Regions from separate parts of the Xenorhabdus sp. TS4 genome, predicted to be linked through region 2. Evidence: predicted binding sites of a transcription regulator. Region 2 holds the regulator's gene; the other holds the start of a gene.
The links. The regulator CRP, encoded in region 2, controls carbon source genes, mostly activating them, when cyclic AMP is high. The targets are predictions, from matches to a motif close to ATGTGANNNNNNTCACAT.
Positions count from the first base shown of each region.

Region 1: the regulator CRP is predicted to act here: its motif matches at 2,508-2,525, upstream of focA (formate transporter FocA).

Region 1 is NZ_NKHQ01000011.1:229,222-234,264, forward strand. Features, by position in the region: gene pflB (formate C-acetyltransferase) at 1-1,527, opposite strand, end outside; gene focA (formate transporter FocA) at 1,582-2,439, opposite strand; gene ycaO (30S ribosomal protein S12 methylthiotransferase accessory factor YcaO) at 2,764-4,527, opposite strand; gene ansB (L-asparaginase 2) at 4,675-5,043, shown strand, end outside.
Region 2 is NZ_NKHQ01000001.1:120,536-125,578, forward strand. Features, by position in the region: gene Xets_RS00450 (LysE family translocator) at 1-231, opposite strand, end outside; gene Xets_RS00455 (YheU family protein) at 414-632, shown strand; gene Xets_RS00460 (phosphoribulokinase) at 699-1,568, shown strand; gene crp (cAMP-activated global transcriptional regulator CRP) at 1,993-2,625, shown strand; gene Xets_RS00470 (aspartate aminotransferase family protein) at 2,691-3,908, opposite strand; gene Xets_RS00475 (aminodeoxychorismate synthase component II) at 4,031-4,606, opposite strand; gene ppiA (peptidylprolyl isomerase A) at 4,888-5,043, opposite strand, start outside.

The DNA of each region.
Region 1 (5,043 bases), on a different contig from region 2:
AGCTTCATAGCTGTATTTGTCATGCATGTAGTGGATAATATTCAGGGCAGTGACATATTGTTTTGCCAGCCAATCCATGAAGTGATCCATACGCGCCATAACCTTGTCATAATCTAGCACCGCATCTTTCATTGGCTCTTCTTTCGGGCCAACTTGCATTTTCATTTTTTCATCCACGCCGCCGTTGATGGCATACAACATGGTTTTTGCAAGGTTTGCACGGGCGCCGAAGAACTGCATTTGTTTACCAACAACCATTGGGCTGACGCAGCATGCGATAGCGTAATCATCGCTGTTGAAGTCAGGGCGCATCAGGTCATCATTTTCATATTGCAGGGATGAGGTGTCGATAGAGACTTTTGCTGCAAACTTTTTAAAGTTAACAGGCAGTTTTTCAGACCATAGGATGGTCATGTTAGGTTCTGGGGATGGCCCCATGGTATATAGCGTATGCAGGAAACGGAAACTGTTTTTGGTTACAAGGGTGCGTCCATCTAAACCCATACCAGCCAGTGATTCGGTTGCCCAAATTGGGTCGCCAGAAAACAGCTCATCATACTCCGGAGTACGCAGGAAACGTACCATGCGCAGTTTCATGACCAAATGATCGATCAGCTCTTGAGCTTGTTGTTCAGTTAATTTACCTGCCTGAATATCACGTTCGATATAGATATCCAGGAAGGTCGAAACACGACCAAAGGACATTGCAGCCCCGTTTTGGGATTTAACGGCTGCCAGATAGGCAAAATAAGTCCATTGCACGGCTTCTTTGGCATTGGTAGCAGGATTGGAAATATCATAGCCATGTTTAGCAGCCATCTCTTTGATTTGACCAAGAGCACGATGCTGTTCGGCGAGTTCTTCGCGCAAACGAATGGTAGCTTCCAGGTTTTCGCCGTTTTCCAATTTTTCCTGTAGGGAAGTGAATTGGGCAAACTTTTCGTCACGCAGGAAGTCGATTCCGTACAATGCAACGCGACGGTAATCACCGATAATGCGACCACGGCCATAGGCGTCAGGCAAGCCAGTCAATACACCAGATTTACGGCATTTCAGAATATCGGGGGTGTAAACATCAAATACGCCCTGATTATGCGTCTTACGATATTCAGTGAAAATTTGTTTCAGTTTTGGGTCCAGGTCACGATTGTAAGCTTTACAGGAACCTTCAACCATTTTAATGCCGCCAAATGGAATAATGGCACGTTTTAGTGGTGCTTCGGTTTGCAGGCCAACAATTTGTTCCAGATCTTTTTCAATATAACCCGCATCATGAGAGGTAATTGTAGACGCAATGTCAGTATCAAAATCTATCGGTGCATGGGTGCGGTTTTCGATTTTGATACCTTCCATGACTTTTTCCCACAAAGCATTTGTTGCTTCTGTGGCGCCCGCGAGGAATGATTCATCACCTTCATACGGGGTATAGTTTTTCTGGATGAAATCACGGACATTGACTTCATTCTGCCAGCTACCCTCGTTAAAGCCTTGCCATGCTACTGAGAATTTTTCGTTTAACTCGGACATGATACTTCTACCTTTTAACAGTGGAACTTTTAAGAAATCTGATGTAGAGGCGAATTAATGATTTTTGCCGCCACGTAAATAAATCAACCAATAAGTCAATCCAACCAATACCGCACCACCAATGATGTTACCGATCGTGACAGGGATCAGGTTATCGGTAATAAAACTTGCAACATTAAGTTGAGGAAATCGTTCAGGGGTTGTTCCTACTTTCAACCAAAATTCATCTGGGGCGAAGTTTTTGATAATGATCCCAAACGGAATTAAAAACATGTTGGCGATACTGTGTTCAAAACCGCTGGCGACAAACATGCCAATTGGCAGGATCAGTGCGAATAATTTATCGATCAAACTGCGTCCGGCATAACTCATCCAGACCGCAAGACATACCATCAGATTGGCTAAAATACCCAGGCATATCGCCTCGATAAAGGAATGGTGCATTTTATGATCTGCTGTCTGTAATACATTCAGTCCCCAGGTTCCATTGGCAACGGCATATTGGCCGGAGTACCAAACCAAGGCCACGAAAAACAGGGCGCCAATCAGATTACCGATGTAAACGTTAATCCAGTTTTTGATCATTTGAGACCAGGTAATACGCCCCGTCGCTTTTGAAATAATCGTCAACACAGTGGAAGTGAAAAGATCGACGCCGCATATAACCACCAGCATCAAACCAAGGGAAAAACAGATCCCACCCGTTAATTTAGCTAATCCATAAGGAATGGAAGAGGTTCCTGTTGTTGCCGTAATATAAAAAACAAAAGCAATGGAAATAAATACACCTGCCATGATTGCCGATAAATAAGTCACTGTGGGATGTTTATTGACTTTATATACACCAATGTCATCAGCGATTTGTGCCATTACAGCAGGTGAAAATAAATTGAAAGGGTTGTCAGTTTTCATCCTAACACTCTCTTTATCCTTAATTAATCATAGCACGCATTGATAGTAACAAACGGGGATTGACCTGAATTTGATATGGATCATATTAGACCGAAAGTCTAATGAAATATGGCAGTTTAAATGTGGTGAGATAGAATTAATACTATGATTTATAAAGAAAAATATTTTTTAAAATTTATAAAAATTTTTTATATAAGCAGTTTTGGCCTTTTAGATATTAAAAGTAAAACAACAGGTTAAATTGTCATTTATTTGTTATTTCAAAATAAATTATATTTAACCTGCATTTTACTTTTTATGATAAATAAACGTTAATGCAACAGTTTATTTATTGGTCCAAAATTCACGCTTAGCTTTTTGCAGTTTATCATAAGCATTTAATAATGCTTGATGAGCGGGCAGTGCTTTTAATTCTGAATCAATAGGCCATAGACCATAGAAGCAGTTTTCTCCGGCAATGGCCGCTGAAGCAGCATCAACAGTGTCTTGGCCGTACATTTTTACAAATGCCTGATAATATTGCTCTGGTTGGCGATCTTCTTCTTGGGTTAACAGTAACAACGTTTGCAGGCAGCGATAATAGTTAGCTCGCTCAGCGGTGAAAACAGAAGCATTGAAATCCTGTGTCCATTCAACCCAAATCAGTGCTTGTTCCAAATCATTGCCTGCCAGTGCCAGCATGGATTTTAATTCACCGATACGCAGGTTGCTCCAACCGTTATCTTTACCTACCGCAACTCCCAGTAACTCACGGACACGGGTGAAGTCATCTAAACCTTCATCATCTAGCTGTTCGAGAAAAGCCAGATACTCTCCTGGTTGCCATTGACTTTCCGGCAAAGCCAGAATGGTATCACGCAGATGAGTTCCCATGGTGTTATTAGCAATGTGCAAATCTTCGACCGGATAAATATCTGACATACCGGGAACCAGAATGCGGCAGGCGTAAATGCCAAGGTGCTCATAATCAGCGATATAGACTTCAGCATCCAGTTTATTGAAAATCCCCATCAAGGTGGTGAACTCTTCTTCTGTTGTTCCGCTGAAATTCCAGTCAACAAACTCATAGTCAGCATCTTGCTTGAATAGATCCCAACTGATTACACCGCTGGAATCAATAAAGTGAGTTTCCAGATTGGTATGCTCAGAAACTTCTTCATTATCAAAGCTTGGTGGGGTGAAAACATCCAGATCTTTCAGGCTCCGGCCTTGCAGCAGTTCTGTGACTGTGCGCTCCAGTGCAACACCAAAATCAGGATGAGCGCCAAAGGAAGCAAAACAAGTGCCATTATTAGGATTGAACAGTACGACGCAAATGACCGGGAACTGCCCACCAAGTGAAGCGTCGTAACAATAGATAGGAAAGCCTTCTTCCTGCAATTTATTGACTGATTCAATGACGCTTGGGTAGCGGTTCATAATATCTTGTGGAATTTCAGGCAGGCTGATGCATTCTGCGATAATGCGGTTCTTCACATAGCGCTCAAATACTTCAGATAATCCCTGTACACGCGCTTCGTTCATGGTATTGCCAGCTGACATACCGTTTGAAACATACAGATTTCCGACAATATTCATTGGAATATAAATCGTTTGATTATCTGACTGACGATTAAATGGCAGGGCGCAGATCCCCCGCTCTTCATTACCAGATTGCAGATCCACTAATTGGCTAGCACAAAGCGCATTATCTGGATTGTAAAAACGATGCAGACGTTCGTCTAAGATACCTTCTGGCAGAGAGTCATCTTCTGGCAACGGGAACCATTTTTCATTTGGGTAATGAACAAACTCACTATTAGCAACGGTATCACCCAGATAAAAATCAGCAAAGAAATAATTTGTCGATAGACGCTCAAAATATTCTCCCAATGCGGAGGCCAATGCAGCTTTCTTGCTGGCACCCTTGCCATTGGTAAAGCACAGTGGGCAGTCGCGATCGCGAATATGTACTGACCAAACATTCGGAACAGGATTCAGCCATGAGGCTTCTTCAATATTAAAACCAAGGGACTTCAGTTTGTGCTGAAAGCGGTTAATGGAGTCCTCTAACGCGGCGTCTTTGCCTGGGATATAGGTTTGCGTCATCGTGATTCACTTCAATGTATGTTAAAGGCGTATATCATACGGCGTTTTTTTTATCCGCTCTATCAGTTCCCAAAAATTATTGTTAATTAGAGTTTATTTATTCTTGGTTTACATAATAAAATAGCTTTTTTTACAAGAGGTTGAATAATGAAAAAGACTAAAATAACAGCAATAGCCGGTTTTCTGGCTTTAGTTAGCGGTTCTGCTTTCGCTTTACCGAATATTACTGTTTTGGCAACAGGGGGTACAATTGCTGGGGGGGGTGAATCGGCAACTCAATCTAGTTATACTGCAGGTAAAGTGGGCATTGATTCGTTGCTGAATGCTGTACCAGCAATTAAAAACATTGCTGATTTGAAAGGTGAGCAGGTTGTCAGCATCGGTTCTCAGGACATGAACGATCAAGTATGGCTGACTCTGGCGAAGAAAATCAATGCGGAATGTGACAAAACTGACGGTTTTGTTATCACCCACGGTACTGACACCATGGAAGAAACTGCTTATTTCCTCGAACTG
Region 2 (5,043 bases):
TATTTTCAGGCCCATGTGTATAGCAGGATAAATCAACAGTAACGCCGCAACACCAAACGCAGACAGCAGCAAAATTGTCTGCATTCCCAGAATAATGCCCAAACAAAGCGGGATAGAGCGGCGAATACCAAAATTAGCTCCCGATGATGTCAGTAACAAATTGTTTGGGCCCGGTGTGACAGCGGAAATAAACATAAATATACTAAGCGAAAATATCAGGCTTAAAGTCATGGGTAGATTCCCCTCCCACCCAGATAGTTGGCATTTCTTTTCAAGAAAAATAACAGTATGTTATTTCATATACAAGATAACTAATCATGAAATCAATTCATTATGAATCCCAGACTACAACTCCATTGGCAACATCTAAATTTACCCGATAATGAATTACAGTATTTTCAGGAGCAATCACAATGATTATCCCGTGGCAACAATTGGAAGCCGATACACTCCACAACTTAATTGAAAGTTTTGTCCTGCGGGAAGGTACTGATTATGGTGAACAGGAAAAAACGCTCGAACAAAAAGTACAGGATGTAAAACGTCAGCTTGAACGAGGCGAGGTTCTGTTGGTATGGTCTGAACTACATGGAACCGTTAATATCTTGCCTAAAGAGATGTTCCGTCCGTAAAGCTCAGCTTGCTTTATTCATTCTAATTGACTGATTCGCCAGTTTTATTGATTAAGGAGTCTGTTCATGTCTGCCAAACACCCCGTCATCGCAATCACTGGCTCCAGTGGAGCAGGAACAACCACCACCAGTGTCGCTTTCCGTAAGATTTTCCAACAACTTGACGTAACCGCCGCACTGATAGAAGGGGATAGTTTCCATCGTTACACTCGTCCTGAAATGGATGCCGAGATACGCAAAGCAAGAGAACAAGGCAGACATATCAGCTACTTTGGGCCAGAAGCTAATGATTTCGGTATGTTGGAAAAAACATTCTTTGAGTATGGGGAAACGGGCAATGGCCGCTGCCGAAAATATCTCCATACCTATGATGAAGCCGTTCCCTATAACCAATCACCAGGTACGTTCACACCGTGGGAACCCCTGCCATCAAAGACAGACGTCCTATTTTATGAAGGGCTGCACGGTGGTGTTGTCACGCCACAACACAATGTCGCCAGTCATGTGGATCTATTGATTGGCGTTGTGCCTATCGTCAATTTAGAATGGATACAAAAACTCATCCGTGATACCGGTGAACGTGGGCATTCCAGAGAGGCTGTCATGGATTCCGTTGTCCGCTCAATGGATGACTATATCCGCTACATCACTCCTCAGTTTTCACGTACTCACATCAATTTCCAGCGTGTCCCCACCGTTGATACCTCCAATCCCTTCTCTGCCAAAGCCATTCCCTCGCTGGACGAAAGTTTTATCGTGATCCGCTTCCGTGGCCTCACTCAAATTGATTTTCCTTATTTACTCGCTATGCTTCAGGGCTCATTTATTTCCAGCATAAATACTATCGTCGTTCCAGGTGGAAAAATGGGGCTGGCAATGGAATTAATTATGGCACCGCTTGTTAAGCAATTACTGGAAGGCAAAAAAATTTCGTAATTTAATCCCTATTTAATTTTTAATAAGGCAGGTAACAAAAAATAACGTTACCTGTTTTATTTAAATAAACAGACCATTTTTTGTGACATAATTTTTTCCCTTTTATAAATGTAAAATCAATAAAACCAACTCTTCTGCCTGATTTCTGGTAATCTACCAGTCAGTTTAATATGCTGAAGCGATACAGGAGGAGACAGAAATGCTTTCCTGTGTTACAAACAAGGTTACAAGCGCGAACTGGCAAGGTATATGGGTTAAGATCAATATACCTACATTTTGACATCCTTATAATCCATATAAAATTCCCGCTTGTCAGTTTTTCAGCAGGTTAATATGTTAATCTATTGACTTTAAAAGCTAGCCTGAAGAGGAACTACCGTTTCTCACACTATAAAGGCAGAAATAACAACAGAGGATAAAGCGAATGGTTCTCGGCAAGCCACAAACAGACCCTACTCTTGAATGGTTTTTGTCACACTGCCATATTCACAAATATCCATCCAAGAGCACGCTTATTCATCAAGGCGAGAAAGCAGAAACGCTTTACTACATTGTTAAAGGTTCGGTTGCTGTTCTAATAAAAGATGAAGAAGGTAAGGAGATGATTCTCTCTTATTTAAATCAGGGAGATTTCATTGGTGAACTTGGATTGTTTGAAGAGGGACAAGAGCGTACTGCATGGGTGCGAGCAAAAAGTGCCTGCGAAGTGGCTGAAATTTCCTATAAGAAATTTCGCCAGTTAATTCAGGTGAATCCTGATATTCTGATGCGTTTATCTGCTCAGATGGCAAGTCGCCTACAAACCACTTCCGAAAAAGTAGGTAACTTAGCCTTTCTGGACGTTACAGGTCGTATCGCCCAGACGTTGCTCAATTTGGCCAAACAGCCTGATGCAATGACTCACCCTGATGGTATGCAAATCAAAATCACACGTCAGGAAATTGGGCAGATTGTGGGTTGCTCCCGTGAAACGGTTGGCCGTATCCTGAAAATGCTGGAAGATCAAAACCTGATCTCTGCACATGGCAAAACCATCGTCGTTTATGGGACACGTTAATTCCCGATAAACCAGAAACTACTCAGCCAGTGCAATCCGTTACTTCGTACTGGCTTTTTTTACTGTTATTTGTTTAACCAGCGGGATATCGCCATTTCCAGCCGCATCATACCCTCTGTGATTTCGTCCTCAGAAATGATCAATGATGGTGTAAAACGCAAGATGCTGTCTCCTGCACTTAATAACATCAATCCCAGTTCCGCCGCTTGCTGCAATATTTCTCTGGCCTTACCCTGATATTCGGCTTTCAATACGGCCCCAATCAGCAAGCCTTTTCCACGAAATTCATGGAAGATACCATATTTTTGGTTCATCTTTTCCAGAGCATGAGTGTACATATCGTGCCGTTTTTCCACGCCCATCAGCACTTCTGGCGTATTGATGATATCCAGTACGACACAACCGACGCTACAAGCCAATGGATTTCCACCATAAGTCGTTCCATGTGCCCCCGTTTCCATTGCCGCCGCTATTGTATCTGTCGTTAACATTGCACTAATTGGAAAACCGCCCCCCAGCGCTTTTGCTGTCGTCAAGATATCCGGCTGTACGCCATAATGCTGGTAAGCATATAACTTACCCGTGCGCCCCATCCCACTCTGAACTTCATCAAAGACCAACAAAGCCTGATGCTTATCGCACAATTCACGCACCCCATGCAGAAACTCCATCGTCGCAGGAGTAACCCCCCCTTCTCCTTGAATTGGCTCCAAAACAACAGCACAAGTGTGATCATCGATTTCCGCCCTGACGGCATCCAAATCATTAAAAGGCACGTGAACAATATCAGCAGGTTTAGGTCCAAACCCTTCGGCATATTTCGGCTGCCCTCCTACCGAAACAGTGAAAAAGGTACGACCATGAAACGCCTGATGGAATGCAATGATTTTGGTTTTATTGGGATAATGACGAGTAATCGCATAACGACGTGCTAATTTAAATGCCGCTTCATTGGCTTCCGCTCCCGAATTAGCGAAAAAGACTTTTTGAGCAAAGGTCGAATCAATCAATTTTTGCGCTAAAGTTAAGGCAGGCTCATTGGTAAAAATATTGCTGACATGCCACAATTTTTCACCTTGCTGTTTCAAGGCGTTCACCAAAGCCGGATGACTGTGCCCCAAAGCCAAGACAGCGATACCCCCGGCAAAATCAATATATTCTTTACCCTGTTGATCCCATACCCGACTTCCTTGCCCTCTGACAGGAATGAAATTCGCCGGTGCATAAATGGGCAACATCACTTGATCATAGGTATTTCGGTTTGCTGCTTTATTTTCTACCATTTCCCTCACCTTATTTTTATATTTGCCATTTCGAAGTGAAATAATAGTCATAAAATATGAATAAAAAATCACTTAAGGGCAAATAAAAAAATAACAGAATGAGGGAATGCGGAGGTATCTAACTAATATTTGAGGAAATTATTCAACAATTCGTGTCCCTGCTCACTAAGAATGCTTTCTGGATGAAATTGCACTCCTTCCAGTGGCAAAGTACGGTGACGAATTCCCATGATTTCATCTACGTCACCATTGCGCTGACTCCAGGCTGTCACTTCAAATGAAGCCGGAAGCGTTTCTGCGGCAATGACCAGAGAGTGGTAACGCGTGACCGTCAATGGACGATCTAATCCTTTGAATACCCCTTGCTGGCTATGGTGAATCAGGCTGGTTTTTCCATGCATCACTTCACGCGCTTTAACAACGCTCGCACCAAAAGCCTGACCTATCGCCTGATGTCCCAGGCACACACCGAGGATGGGCAATTTCCCTGCAAAATGTGAAATTGCTTCCAGCGAGATCCCTGCTTCATTCGGCGTACAAGGACCCGGCGAAATGACTAAATGAGTAGGCGCCAAATCTTCGATATCTTCAAGCTGGATCTCATCATTACGCTTAACTAAAACCTCTGCCCCTAACTCACAAAAATATTGATATAAATTGAATGTAAAAGAATCGTAGTTATCTATTATTAGTAACATAGGAGTATATCCTACTGATTATTATAGTCTTATAAGTTGCCCTACCCCATTGGGGTATTATGCATTCTGTATAATAGTAAAATCAGGTAAAGCAGTATTAACAGCAATGGGGGGCTAATCATACCACAGAAGCACTTTTAAAATAGTGGTACGGCGACCGCATTACCATAATGCAACATGATGTAACAACGTAGAAATGGCGGAGAGAAGGGGAATGCAAACGGTACTCAAACAACCAGTAATGATTATCCGAATACCGTATTATGTCGGTGTTCGGGCTGTTAAGATTCAACCTTGGCAGATAAGATCACAATTGGTTTTGCCGGTACATTTTGATAAGGGCCAACATTTTCTGTTTTGACTTGAGAAATTTTATCAACCACATCCATGCCTTTGACGACTTTGCCAAAGACCGCATAACCGAAGTCACGCTGCCC